Regions from separate parts of the Streptococcus hepaticus genome, predicted to be linked through region 3. Evidence: predicted binding sites of a transcription regulator. Region 3 holds the regulator's gene; each other region holds the start of a gene.
The links. The regulator NrdR, encoded in region 3, represses ribonucleotide reductase genes. The targets are predictions, from matches to a motif close to ACACNATATATNGTGT.
Positions count from the first base shown of each region.

Region 1: nrdH (glutaredoxin-like protein NrdH) is a predicted target of NrdR. The motif match lies at 2,086-2,101, and genes of this name have one in related genera.
Region 2: nrdD (anaerobic ribonucleoside-triphosphate reductase) is a predicted target of NrdR. The motif match lies at 1,921-1,936, and genes of this name have one in related genera.

Region 1 is NZ_JBINIY010000002.1:276,927-280,838, reverse strand. Features, by position in the region: gene acnA (aconitate hydratase AcnA) at 1-1,916, opposite strand, end outside; gene nrdH (glutaredoxin-like protein NrdH) at 2,203-2,424, shown strand; gene nrdE (class 1b ribonucleoside-diphosphate reductase subunit alpha) at 2,454-3,912, shown strand, end outside.
Region 2 is NZ_JBINIY010000007.1:97,612-101,523, forward strand. Features, by position in the region: gene ACHUFA_RS07215 (DUF1292 domain-containing protein) at 1-95, shown strand, start outside; gene ACHUFA_RS07220 (quinol oxidase) at 312-1,877, shown strand; gene nrdD (anaerobic ribonucleoside-triphosphate reductase) at 2,029-3,912, shown strand, end outside.
Region 3 is NZ_JBINIY010000001.1:201,298-205,209, forward strand. Features, by position in the region: gene ACHUFA_RS01085 (response regulator transcription factor) at 1-425, shown strand, start outside; gene ACHUFA_RS01090 (AI-2E family transporter) at 522-1,634, shown strand; gene nrdR (transcriptional regulator NrdR) at 1,710-2,183, shown strand; gene ACHUFA_RS01100 (replication initiation and membrane attachment family protein) at 2,187-3,338, shown strand; gene dnaI (primosomal protein DnaI) at 3,335-3,912, shown strand, end outside.

The DNA of each region.
Region 1 (3,912 bases), on a different contig from region 3:
ATGTAGGTAGAAGCCTGGTTCCAAACGTAATTTTTTCCAGTGCTGGTTTCAATTTCGTTCCACCGTTGGCTATCTGTAAAGACCTGCTTGTATTCTTCTTCAAATAAGTCGCGGGTGACATACTTATCCACATAAGCTGTCACTTCTTCCTGACTTGGCATGATGTCATTCAGATAAACAGCTCTGCCATTTCCATCAACACCAAGAGGTTCTGTCATCAAGTCCACATTGGTATTGCCCGCAAGAGCATAAGCCACAACCAGTGGAGGGCTAGCCAAGAAGTTGGCCTTGACCAGAGGATTAATACGTCCCTCAAAGTTGCGGTTACCAGACAGGACACCCGACACCAGCAAATCTTCTGACTGAATCGCTTCCGCCACCTCTGGCAAGAGATCACCTGAATTGCCAATACAGGTTGTACAACCATAGCCAACCAAGTTAAAGCCTAGCTTATCCAGATACGTTTGCAGTCCAGAATTTCGCAGGTAACCTGTTACCACTTTTGAGCCCGGAGCAAGCGAAGTTTTTACAGCTTTTGAAACGGTTAAACCACGTTCCACAGCATTTTTCGCCAAGAGACCCGCCGACATCAGAACATAAGGATTTGAAGTGTTGGTACATGAAGTGATGGCTGCAATAGCAACGTGTCCTGTTGAAATTTCCACATCCTCTTCTGCAAAATGAACAAGAGCTGTCTTCCCAACCTCTTCATCTGTCAAGCCAAATCCACGCACACCCACTTCCCGCACCAAACTAGCTTGAAATTCTTGCTTAGCATCCGTCAAGGCAATCAAATCTTGAGGACGCTTTGGTCCAGAAATTGCTGGAACGATACTGTCCAAATTGATTTCCACTACCTTGGTGTAGGTCGGAACCTTTTCCTCATCGTAAAAAATATGATTGACCTTAGCATAGGTTTCTGTCAGCGCAATATGTTCCTCCGAACGGTTTGTTAAGCGCATATAGTTAAGAGTTTCTTTATCAATCGGGAAATAACCGCAGGTTGCTCCGTATTCAGGCGCCATATTAGAAACTGTCGCACGATCAGCCAGTGATAAACTCGCTAAACCTGGACCGAAAAATTCGACAAATTTACCAACAACATGTTCCTGACGAAGAACTTGTGTCACTTTCAAAGCAAGGTCTGTTGCGGTAGCGATTTTTGGCAAAGAACCTGTCAAACGTACCCCAATCACCTCTGGCACTGGGAAATAAGAAGCTTCTCCTAGCATAGCTGCTTCCGCTTCGATACCACCGACACCCCAACCTAGAACGCCAATCCCGTTAATCATGGTTGTATGACTGTCCGTCCCAAACATAGAGTCTGGGTAAAGGAGACCGTCTTTTTCGATAATCACATCACTTAAAAATTCAATATTAACTTGGTGAATAATCCCCGTTGCAGGTGGTACTGCTCGATAATTATCAAAAGCAGTTTCTGCCCATTTAAGAAATTCGTAGCGCTCATTATTTCGTGTAAATTCCAGTTTCATATTTTCTTCCAGCGCAGTTTCCGTTCCAAAAACATCTACTTGAACACTGTGATCAATGACCAAATCAACTGGAATTTCTGGATTAATCAGATTAGGATTACCACCACGTTTAACCACTGCATCGCGCATAGAAGCCAAATCGACTACCACTGGCACACCAGTAAAATCCTGCAGGATAACACGGCTCGGTTTGAAAGGAACTTCTCCTTGTGGTGCAGTTGCCTGATAATGAACAAGATTCAAAATGTTATCTTTTGTAACATCTACACCATCTTCTTTCCGCAATAAGCTTTCCAAAAGGATTCGTATTGTATAAGGAAGAGATGAAATATTCACATTTTCATTTTGGCATGCTTGTGCAATATCAAAATAGGAAAATGAATGAGAATCACTAGTTACGATTTTTTTTACTTGTTCAACCATATCAGAACCTCTGCTTTCTATTGGGGATATTATACAATATTCCGAAAATTATTTCAATAACATTTTTATATTCATGTAATAAGATATAACATATAATTGTATCGTTGAAAATTCATCCTATTTTCAAAAATAAGATCTATGTCTCCAAAAGCTTGATACCAAGCCTTTTACACCATATATAGTGTTTTATTCGTTTTCACACCCCTATATTTAGTCTATCTATTTGACTTTTCTCCTTTTTCAGTGTATTGTATTCTAAGAAAGAATTATTTTTAAGGAGAATCTCATGGTTACAGTTTACTCAAAAAACAACTGCGTGCAATGTAAGATGACAAAACGCTTTTTAGATGAAAAAAATATTGAATACAAGGAAATCAACCTCGATGAAAAACCCGAATTCATCCAACATGTGAAAGACCTCGGCTTCTCAGCTGCTCCTGTTGTTGAGATAGAAACTGAAAGCTTCTCTGGTTTCCAACCAAGCAAATTGAAAAACCTTATCGGCTAAGCCACATATACGATTAGAAAGAAAAGAATATGAGTTTGAAAGACTTAGGAGACGTTTCTTATTTCCGTCTCAATAATGAAATCAACCGTCCAGTTAATGGGCAAATTCCTCTTCACAAGGACCAAGAAGCCTTAGCAGCATTTTTCAAGGAAAACGTCGAACCAAATACCATGAAATTTGACACGATGGCAGATAAAATCGAATATTTATTAGAAGAGAACTACCTCGAAGGGGAGTTTTTGGCTCAGTATAGCCCTGCTTTCATCGAAGAATTGGCGGCATTCTTGAAAACCCAAAACTTCCAGTTTAAGTCCTTCATGGCTGCTTACAAATTCTACAACCAATATGCCTTGAAGACCAACGATGGCAGTTTCTACCTCGAAAGCATGGAAGATCGCGTTCTTTTTAACGCTCTTTACTTTGCTGAAGGTAATGAAGAATTGGCAAAAGACTTGGCAAACGAGATGATTCACCTCCGTTACCAGCCCGCTACTCCTTCATTCCTCAACGCTGGTCGTGCCCGCCGTGGTGAACTGGTATCTTGTTTCCTCATTCAAGTAACAGATGATATGAATGCGATTGGTCGTTCTATCAACTCTGCCCTCCAATTGTCTCGTATCGGTGGTGGGGTAGGGATTTCCCTCAGCAACTTGCGTGAAGCTGGTGCGCCAATTAAGGGTTACGAAGGAGCAGCCTCAGGTGTCGTTCCTGTCATGAAACTCTTTGAGGACAGCTTCTCTTATTCAAATCAACTTGGGCAACGTCAAGGGGCTGGGGTTGTCTACTTAGACGTCTTCCATCCAGACATCATTTCTTTCCTTTCTACTAAAAAGGAAAATGCCGATGAGAAAGTTCGTGTCAAAACACTTTCACTCGGTATCACTGTTCCTGATAAATTCTACGAGCTGGCGCGTAACAATGAAGACATGTACCTCTTCAGTCCCTACTCTGTCGAATTGGAATATGGTGTACCATATAGCTACATCAACATTACCGAAAAATATGACGAATTGGTTGCCAACCCTCGCATCCGTAAGTCTAAAATCAAAGCCCGAGACTTAGAAACTGAAATTTCAAAACTCCAACAAGAGTCTGGCTACCCTTACATCATCAACATTGATACGGTAAATAAGGCCAATCCTGTTGACGGAAAAATCATCATGTCTAATCTCTGTTCTGAAATTCTCCAAGTTCAAAAACCAAGTCTCATCAACGATGCACAAGAATACTTGGAAATGGGAACAGACGTCTCATGTAACTTGGGTTCTACTAACATCGTGAACCTCATGCAATCGCCTGATTTCGGAAAATCTATCCGCGTCATGACACGCGCTTTGACCTATATCACTGACCATTCAAACATCGTCGCTGTTCCTACCGTGGCTCATGGTAACAAGCAGGCGCATTCTATCGGACTTGGAGCAATGGGCTTGCATTCCTACCTAGCTCAAAATCTTATGGAATACGGCTCAGAAGAATCGCTTGAAT
Region 2 (3,912 bases), on a different contig from region 3:
CAGAAGGCGACTTGCAACCAATCCCAGAAGATGCGACAGCTGAGTGGGATATGATTGAAGAAGTTTTCAACAGCTTCTTGGACGAAGAAGAATAATTTCTAAAGGGCGCCCAGCGCTCTTTTTTGTCTCTCTTTTTCGAATAAATAAGTATGACGGATAAAGAAAAGCAAATTCAAGAAGAATTTAGTAAAAAGAAATGGCATACTTTTCGGGAATTGGAACGTTATGCACGGTTTCAAGAGACCTTAAAGAGAAAATGACAGACAGTTGACTTTTTGGTATAATAAGATGATTATGCCAAGGAGAGTAAGATGACAGAAATCGATACAGTAGGGGCAGAAAACCTGTCTCGTCGTTCGCAAAAAAGAGGCAGACGCCGTCGTGAAAAGGCAGAAGCTGATTCATTTAACCATACATTTAAGGAAAATCTTCTTCCAAGTAGGATCTTACCAGCCTTTATCTGGAGCCTCCTCATTAGTTTTTTAAGCGTAGGTAATCCTTTGTTTACGGGGTTAGCGACTAATTTACAGACGCAGACCTTGTATGCAGGCATGGCTATGAAAGCTGGGCAGAGTCCTTATGCCGACTTTTTTAGCAGTAATGGTGTCCTCTATCATCTCTTGAGCTGGCTAGGTACATTTTTAGGTAATCCGTTGGTATTAGTTGGGCTTCAGTTTGTTGCCTTATTGCTTGCGGGGATGTATTTCTATAAATTAGTGGCTTATTTTAGCCATAGTCGGGAAACGGCAGACCAGTTAAGTCTTTGGTTCTATCTATTTATCCTTGCTTTAGGATTTGGCGGTCTTTATGCTAGCATTTTTGCCCTACCTTTTGTATTGACTAGTCTTTGGTTCTTGGTTCGCTACTTTGAAAATGCTGTAAGGGATGAGTTTTTCATTTTTTATGGAATTGATGCAGCGCTTGTTTTTATGATTTATCCAAAGAGTGTTATTCTTTGGTTGGTGGCGGGGCTGGTCTTGCTGTTCTATAATATTCGTCAGCACCGTAAGGCACGTGGTTTGTACCAGTTTTTAGCTAGCCTTTTTGGATTTTTACTCATTATTTATTCTGTGGGATATTACACTTTTATCAAGCAGATTTTAGGAAGTGCTGTTTCGCAAACCTTCTTCTATAACTTGCAGTTGGACTTTATGTCTGAAAATCTCTTGTGGGTTGCAGGGAGTCTTCTGCTCGTACTGTTGTGTACCGGTTTCTTGAAGAATTTTGTCTTGGCTTTGGCTTCAATGGCCTCTGGTAAACATTTGGCGCTGAACAGTATTCTTATCTTGACGTTCTTGGCTCAATTGGTTTTCATCTTAGGAAATCCAAATGTGGACCTGAGTCAACTGGTTCTCTTGTTGCCATACGGGTTTATCATGGCTTTAGTGGCTAAGGAAGACAAGCAAGACAGTCTTGATTTGGAAGAATTATTGACAGAAGAAGAGGAAGAACCTGTTTTTTACAGCTATCTTCGTTCACAATTTTTCCTTCCACTACTGGTCTGTCTCTTTATTCCTATGCAACCCATTTTTACCTTTGTGTTGGATGGACAGGTGGCCAAAGAGCGGACAGAGGTTGCTAGCTATATCAAATCTCATGCGGATAAGGAAGCTCTGATCTACACTTGGGACAATAGTGCAGAGATTTATGTTCATTCAGGATACCTTTCAGCGACTCGTTTCATTGCAGCACAACCCTACTTGACAACGGAAGAAAATAAGAGTGCTCTTGTCTATGATTTGAACAATAGTAAAGCACAATATATTGTGGTCAATAAAGAGTTAACCTTGCCAGCAAAATTGAAATCTAGCTTGAAAAATAACTATGCAGAAGAGGATGTTGGCACATCTAAGCTGGTTTTATATAAAAAGAAATAAGTGAAAAAGACTGTGAAAACAGTCTTTTCTTTTACAAATCTTATCACTACATATTGTGTTTATAAATAAAAAAATAAAATTCTCATACAAGATATTGATTTTTTTTGAAAAAGTGGTAGACTAAATAGAGTTAGAAAAAGGAGTGAGTGACATGGAAAATGTAGTAGTTGCTGTAAAAGATTTGCCTTCGATTGTTATCAAGCGGGATGGCCGGCATGTGGCCTTTGACGAAGATAAGATTTATGAAGCTCTTTTGAAGGCGACTGCCAAGGTTGTACCTATGTCGCCACTCATGGAGGCGAAATTAAAAGGGATTTGTGAACGCGTTATTGCTGAAATTGCGGAGCGTTTCCCTAAAAATATCAAGATTTATGAAATCCAAAATATTGTGGAACATGAACTCCTGCAGGCCAATGAGTATGCGATTGCTAAAGAGTACATCAACTACCGTACGCAGCGTGATTTTGAGCGTGCGAAGGCGACGGACATCAACTTTACTATTGATAAGCTCCTCAACAAGGACCAAACAGTGGTCAATGAGAATGCCAACAAGGATTCCGATGTTTTCAATACCCAGCGTGATTTGACGGCAGGGATTGTTGGCAAGTCAATTGGTTTGAAAATGCTGCCAGCTCACGTTGCCAATGCCCACCAAAAAGGGGATATTCACTATCACGACTTGGACTACAGTCCTTATACACCTATGACCAACTGTTGCTTGATCGACTTCAAGGGTATGTTGGGAAATGGTTTCAAGATTGGGAATGCCGAGGTCGAGAGTCCTAAGTCTATTCAGACGGCAACAGCGCAGATTTCACAAATTATCGCAAATGTGGCTTCCAGTCAGTACGGTGGTTGTACAGCTGACCGCATTGATGAATTTCTAGCCCCTTATGCCGAATTGAATTATCAAAAGCACCTCAAGGATGCAGAAGAGTGGGTAACAGAGGGTCGTCAGGAGGAATATGCGCGTGCTAAGACACGCAAGGATATTTATGATGCCATGCAGTCTCTGGAGTATGAGATTAACACGCTCTTTACTTCAAATGGACAAACGCCTTTTACCTCGCTTGGTTTTGGTTTGGGAACATCGTGGTTTGAACGTGAAATTCAAAAAGCCATTTTGGAAATCCGTATCAAGGGCTTAGGTAGTGAACACCGTACGGCCATCTTCCCTAAATTGATTTTCACTGTCAAACGTGGCCTCAACTTAGAGCCAGACTCACCAAACTATGACATCAAGCAGTTAGCGCTAGAGTGTGCGACCAAACGTATGTACCCAGATATGTTGTCCTATGATAAGATTATTGACTTGACAGGTTCATTTAAGGCTCCCATGGGTTGCCGTTCCTTCTTACAAGGTTGGAAGGATGAAAATGGTGTGGAAGTCAATTCTGGACGGATGAACTTGGGTGTGGTGACTGTCAATCTTCCTCGTATTGCCTTAGAATCAAAAGGCGACATGGACAAGTTCTGGGATATTTTCAATGAACGCATGGCCATCGCCAAAGATGCCCTTGTCTACCGTGTGGAGCGAGTTAAGGAAGCTACACCAGCCAATGCTCCAATTCTCTATCAGTACGGGGCCTTCGGCAACCGTCTTGGTAAATATGATAACGTAGATGAGCTCTTCAAGAACCGTCGTGCGACGGTTTCTCTGGGCTATATTGGCTTGTATGAGGTGGCGACTGTCTTCTATGGTGGTGACTGGGAGAAAAATGAAGTTGCCAAGGATTTCACCATTGACATTGTGCGTCAGATGAAAGAACGCTGTGCAGCATGGTCGGATGAATATGACTATCATTTCTCAGTTTATTCTACCCCCTCTGAGAGTTTGACAGACCGCTTCTGTCGTTTGGATGCGGAGAAATTTGGTCAAGTGACAGATATTACAGACAAGGAATACTATACTAATTCTTTCCACTATGATGTCCGTAAAAATCCAACCCCATTTGAAAAATTAGACTTTGAAAAGGTTTATCCAGAGGCCGGTGCCTCAGGTGGCTTTATTCACTACTGTGAGTACCCTGTTCTC
Region 3 (3,912 bases):
ATGGTGATGAAATCCGTTCTTATGCGGTTTCTTACACCATAAAACCCTTTGTCATTCAAGACTTGGTTGGTCAAGTAGATATGATTTTCCGTGGTCGTGATTTTATTGATGAGCATTGTAAGCAGGTGAAATTGCATGCGGCTTATCGTGATTTAAAGATTGATTTTCAAAATCGGACGGTGACGCGTGGGGCAGAATTAATTTCCCTTACCCGTCGCGAATATGACCTATTGGCGACTCTGATGAACAGTCAGGATACCATGACACGGGAACAGTTACTGGAAAAGGTCTGGCAGTATGAATCTGGAACGGAGACAAATGTCGTGGATGTTTACATTCGTTATCTTCGAGGAAAACTAGATTTGCCAGGTCAATTATCCTATATTAAAACCATTCGTGGTGTTGGCTATGCCATGCGTGACTAATGGAATATCAATTGCAATCAGATGAGGGTTCTCTCATCTGATTTTTTGGTAGATTTAGTGTATAATAGTTAAAAATTTCGTGAAAAAGGAAGTTCTATGAAGACTACATTTAAAGAAAAAATACTGCTGATTACCTTTTCTGCCTTGGTACTCTTAGCGGTGCTGCGATATGAGGAAATGTTGAAGTTGATTTCTCTTCTGTTAGGAAGCGTCAATTCGCTATTGATCGGAGCTATTTTTGCTTTTGTCCTCAACGTTCCCATGAAAAAATTAGAGCACCTTATCGAGAAGGTGCCGTTTTTAAAAAAATCCAGCCGTCCCGTAGCTATTGCTGGGGTTTTGGTAGCCTTTGCTTTGATTGTAACGGGCTTGGTCATGATTATCCTGCCGACCTTGACGACCACCATCTCTCAACTCGTTAGTGTAACCAATGAGGCGATTCCTAAGCTTGTCTCTACGCTACAAGAAAATGGCATTCTATCAAGTAAGGTAGGGCAACAGGTTAATGGATATGTCAGCAAGTTTACGGGTTGGGATAGCTTGTCGGGCTATCTTACCAAGTTTTTAACAGGTTTGGCAAGCAATGTTTCGGGAATTTTTTCAAATGTCTTAACCTTGATTATGGCTTTCTTTTTCACACTGAGTATTCTAGCCAGCAAGGAACACTTACAGCATATGACCTCTAAGTTGCTCCATGCAATTTTTCCAAGAAGAGTGGTTCAGAATGTGACCTATGTGGGGGAAGTGATTATTGATACTTACGACCGCTTTCTCATGAGCCAAATCGTGGAAGCCTGTATTATCGGACTCTTGGTTTTTACAGGCTATTCGCTATCAGGGATTCCTTATGCAGCGATGGCAGGGATTTTGGCGGGTGTGCTTTCCTTTGTGCCTTACATTGGTCCTTTGTCGGCTTGTTTGATTAGTGCCCTTTTTGTGGCGGTGCAAAATCCGCTCTTGGCCCTGTGGTCTATTGTTCTCTTTCAGTTGATTCAGCTGATTGAGGGGAATGTTATTTATCCGCGTGTGGTGGGGCAATCCGTTGGTCTTCCGACTTTGTTTACCCTCGCTGCAGCCTTAATCGGTGGAAATCTCTTTGGTCTTTTGGGAATGGTTTTCTTTACGCCGATTTTCGCAGTTCTATATCGCTTGGTTCGTGAATGGACCTATGACCGCTTGGCGGAAAAAAAGAGTTTGGAAGAGGAGTGAGTTCAGCTTACTCCCTTTTATTATGCCTAGAAGTATGGTACAATGAGATGATAATGATAAAATGGGGGAGAGAAGATGCGTTGTCCAAAATGCAATAGCTTGAAGTCCAGTGTGGTAGATAGTCGGCAGGCTGAAGATGGCAATACAATCCGTCGTCGTCGTGAATGTGAAAAGTGCGATTATCGTTTTACAACCTATGAGCGCGTAGAAGAAAAAACGCTGGTTGTGGTCAAAAAAGATGGCACGCGTGAGCAATTTTCGCGTGAAAAAATCTTTAACGGTATTATCCGCTCTGCGCAAAAACGACCAGTTTCTAGTGCAGAAATTGATGACGTTGTTAATCGCATTGAACAAAAAGTTCGTGCCCAAAGTGACAACGAAGTGGAAAGTGATGTCATTGGTAACCTCGTCATGGAAGAACTGGTGGATTTAGATGAGATTACCTACGTTCGCTTTGCTTCTGTCTATCGCTCTTTCAAGGATGTCAGTGAGTTGGAAATTTTGCTTAAGCAGATTACTAAATCGGGCAAGCACAAAAAGCAGGATTAAGCTATGAAACCAAACGATACCTATGCCTACTTGGCTGGTCAGCAGATGACACCAGATTTTGCTAGTTTGGCAGTTTGTTACCAGCCTATTCTAGGTTTGGAGGCGACAGCACTCTATCATTACCTCTGGTCTTTTTATGACAATGGGGCTGGTCGTTATAAATTTAGCCGTGTACTCAATCATTTGGGCTTGGGGACGCAGGCTGTTGAAGCGGCTATGGATCTCTTGTCTGCTATGAAACTGTTGGACGTTTATCAGGTAGATGAGGAAGTGCGTCTGCAAGTTCTCCCTCCCCTATCTAAGCAGGAATTTCTCAAACATACTCTCTACCATTCTCTTCTCGTGAAAAAAATTGGGGAACCTGCAGTTCAGTTACTCTCTCAGGATTTACCCGCAATTGAGCAGAAAATCACCAAGCAATTTTCAGATGTTTTCTCAATGGAAGGACAAGTTCAGATTTCAATTAAGCCCTTAAAAGACTTCGATATGGTTTCTTTTAAGCAGTTAATGGCACGGGATTACTTGCGTTTTCACGATGAACAAGCAGATACACTGGCTTTACACCATTTGTCTGAGAAAGCTGGATGGACTTGGTTTGAAGCCTATCAAGTTGCTAAGGAAACGGCGATTGATTTTGTCATTTCCACCAAGCGGATGGAACAAAAAGTACAGAATAAACCTGTGAGCAAGGGGCAATTTTCTAGTCAAGAACTTTCATTGATTCAAGAAAGTAAAAAACACAAGCCAGTTGATTTCTTACAGTTGCTTAAAAATAGTCGTAAGGCAGCTATGACAGCAACTGAGCGAACCTGCTTAAAAGAAATGGCGCAGCTAGGTTTACTTGATGAGGTCATCAACGCTATCGTTCTTTACACCTACAATCGGGTAGATTCAGCCAATCTCAATGAAAAATATGCTCTCAAGGTGGCCAATGACTTCTCTTATCGTGGCATAAACTCGGCAGAAGCAGCTGTATTAGCTCTACGTGAAGGTACAAAGCCTGTCAAACCAAACTCAAAAACTCCGACAAGTAGCAATGTACCTGAATGGAGCAAAAAAGAAGTTAAGCAAGAAAAAACAGCCCAAGATCAAGAAAAACTGGAGGCGCTTCGTCGCCAGATGTTGGGGCAAGAAAGTAAGGGAGGTGACCTATGAATCCAGTGCAAGAAAACATGAAAACTGAAAATCGCGGACGGAAATCATTTCAAGAGCTCTATGCTGAGATTGTCAGTGATGTGGAAGTGGCGGATTTTATCGCACAGCATGGCTTGACGGAAGAGGAGGTCAGTCGCTCCCTTTCTAAGTTTTTTGAATACCTCAATGAACGGAAAAAATTCCTAGCCAAGGATCCAACCTACATTGCTCTTGGTTACAAGCCTGTTTTGGTTATGAATGAAGGGTACGCAGATGTTTCTTACCAAGAAACGCTGGAATTGGTCGAGTACCGCAAGGCAGAAGCTATTAAAAACAGGATTCAGCTGATTTCGTTGCCAGCTAGTCTCAAGTCTATCACAGCAGTAGATTTAGACTTTGAAGATGTCAATCGTATGCCGATTTACGAAGCAATTAATGAATTTTTGAGTCGGGTCGGACGTGATAACAAAGGACTCTATGTCTTTGGAAATTTTGGAATTGGCAAGAGTTATCTCATGGCCTACCTAGCTCATCAGCTGTCCCTTCGTCATGAAATGTCAACGACCATGCTTCATTACCCAACCTTTGTTGTGGA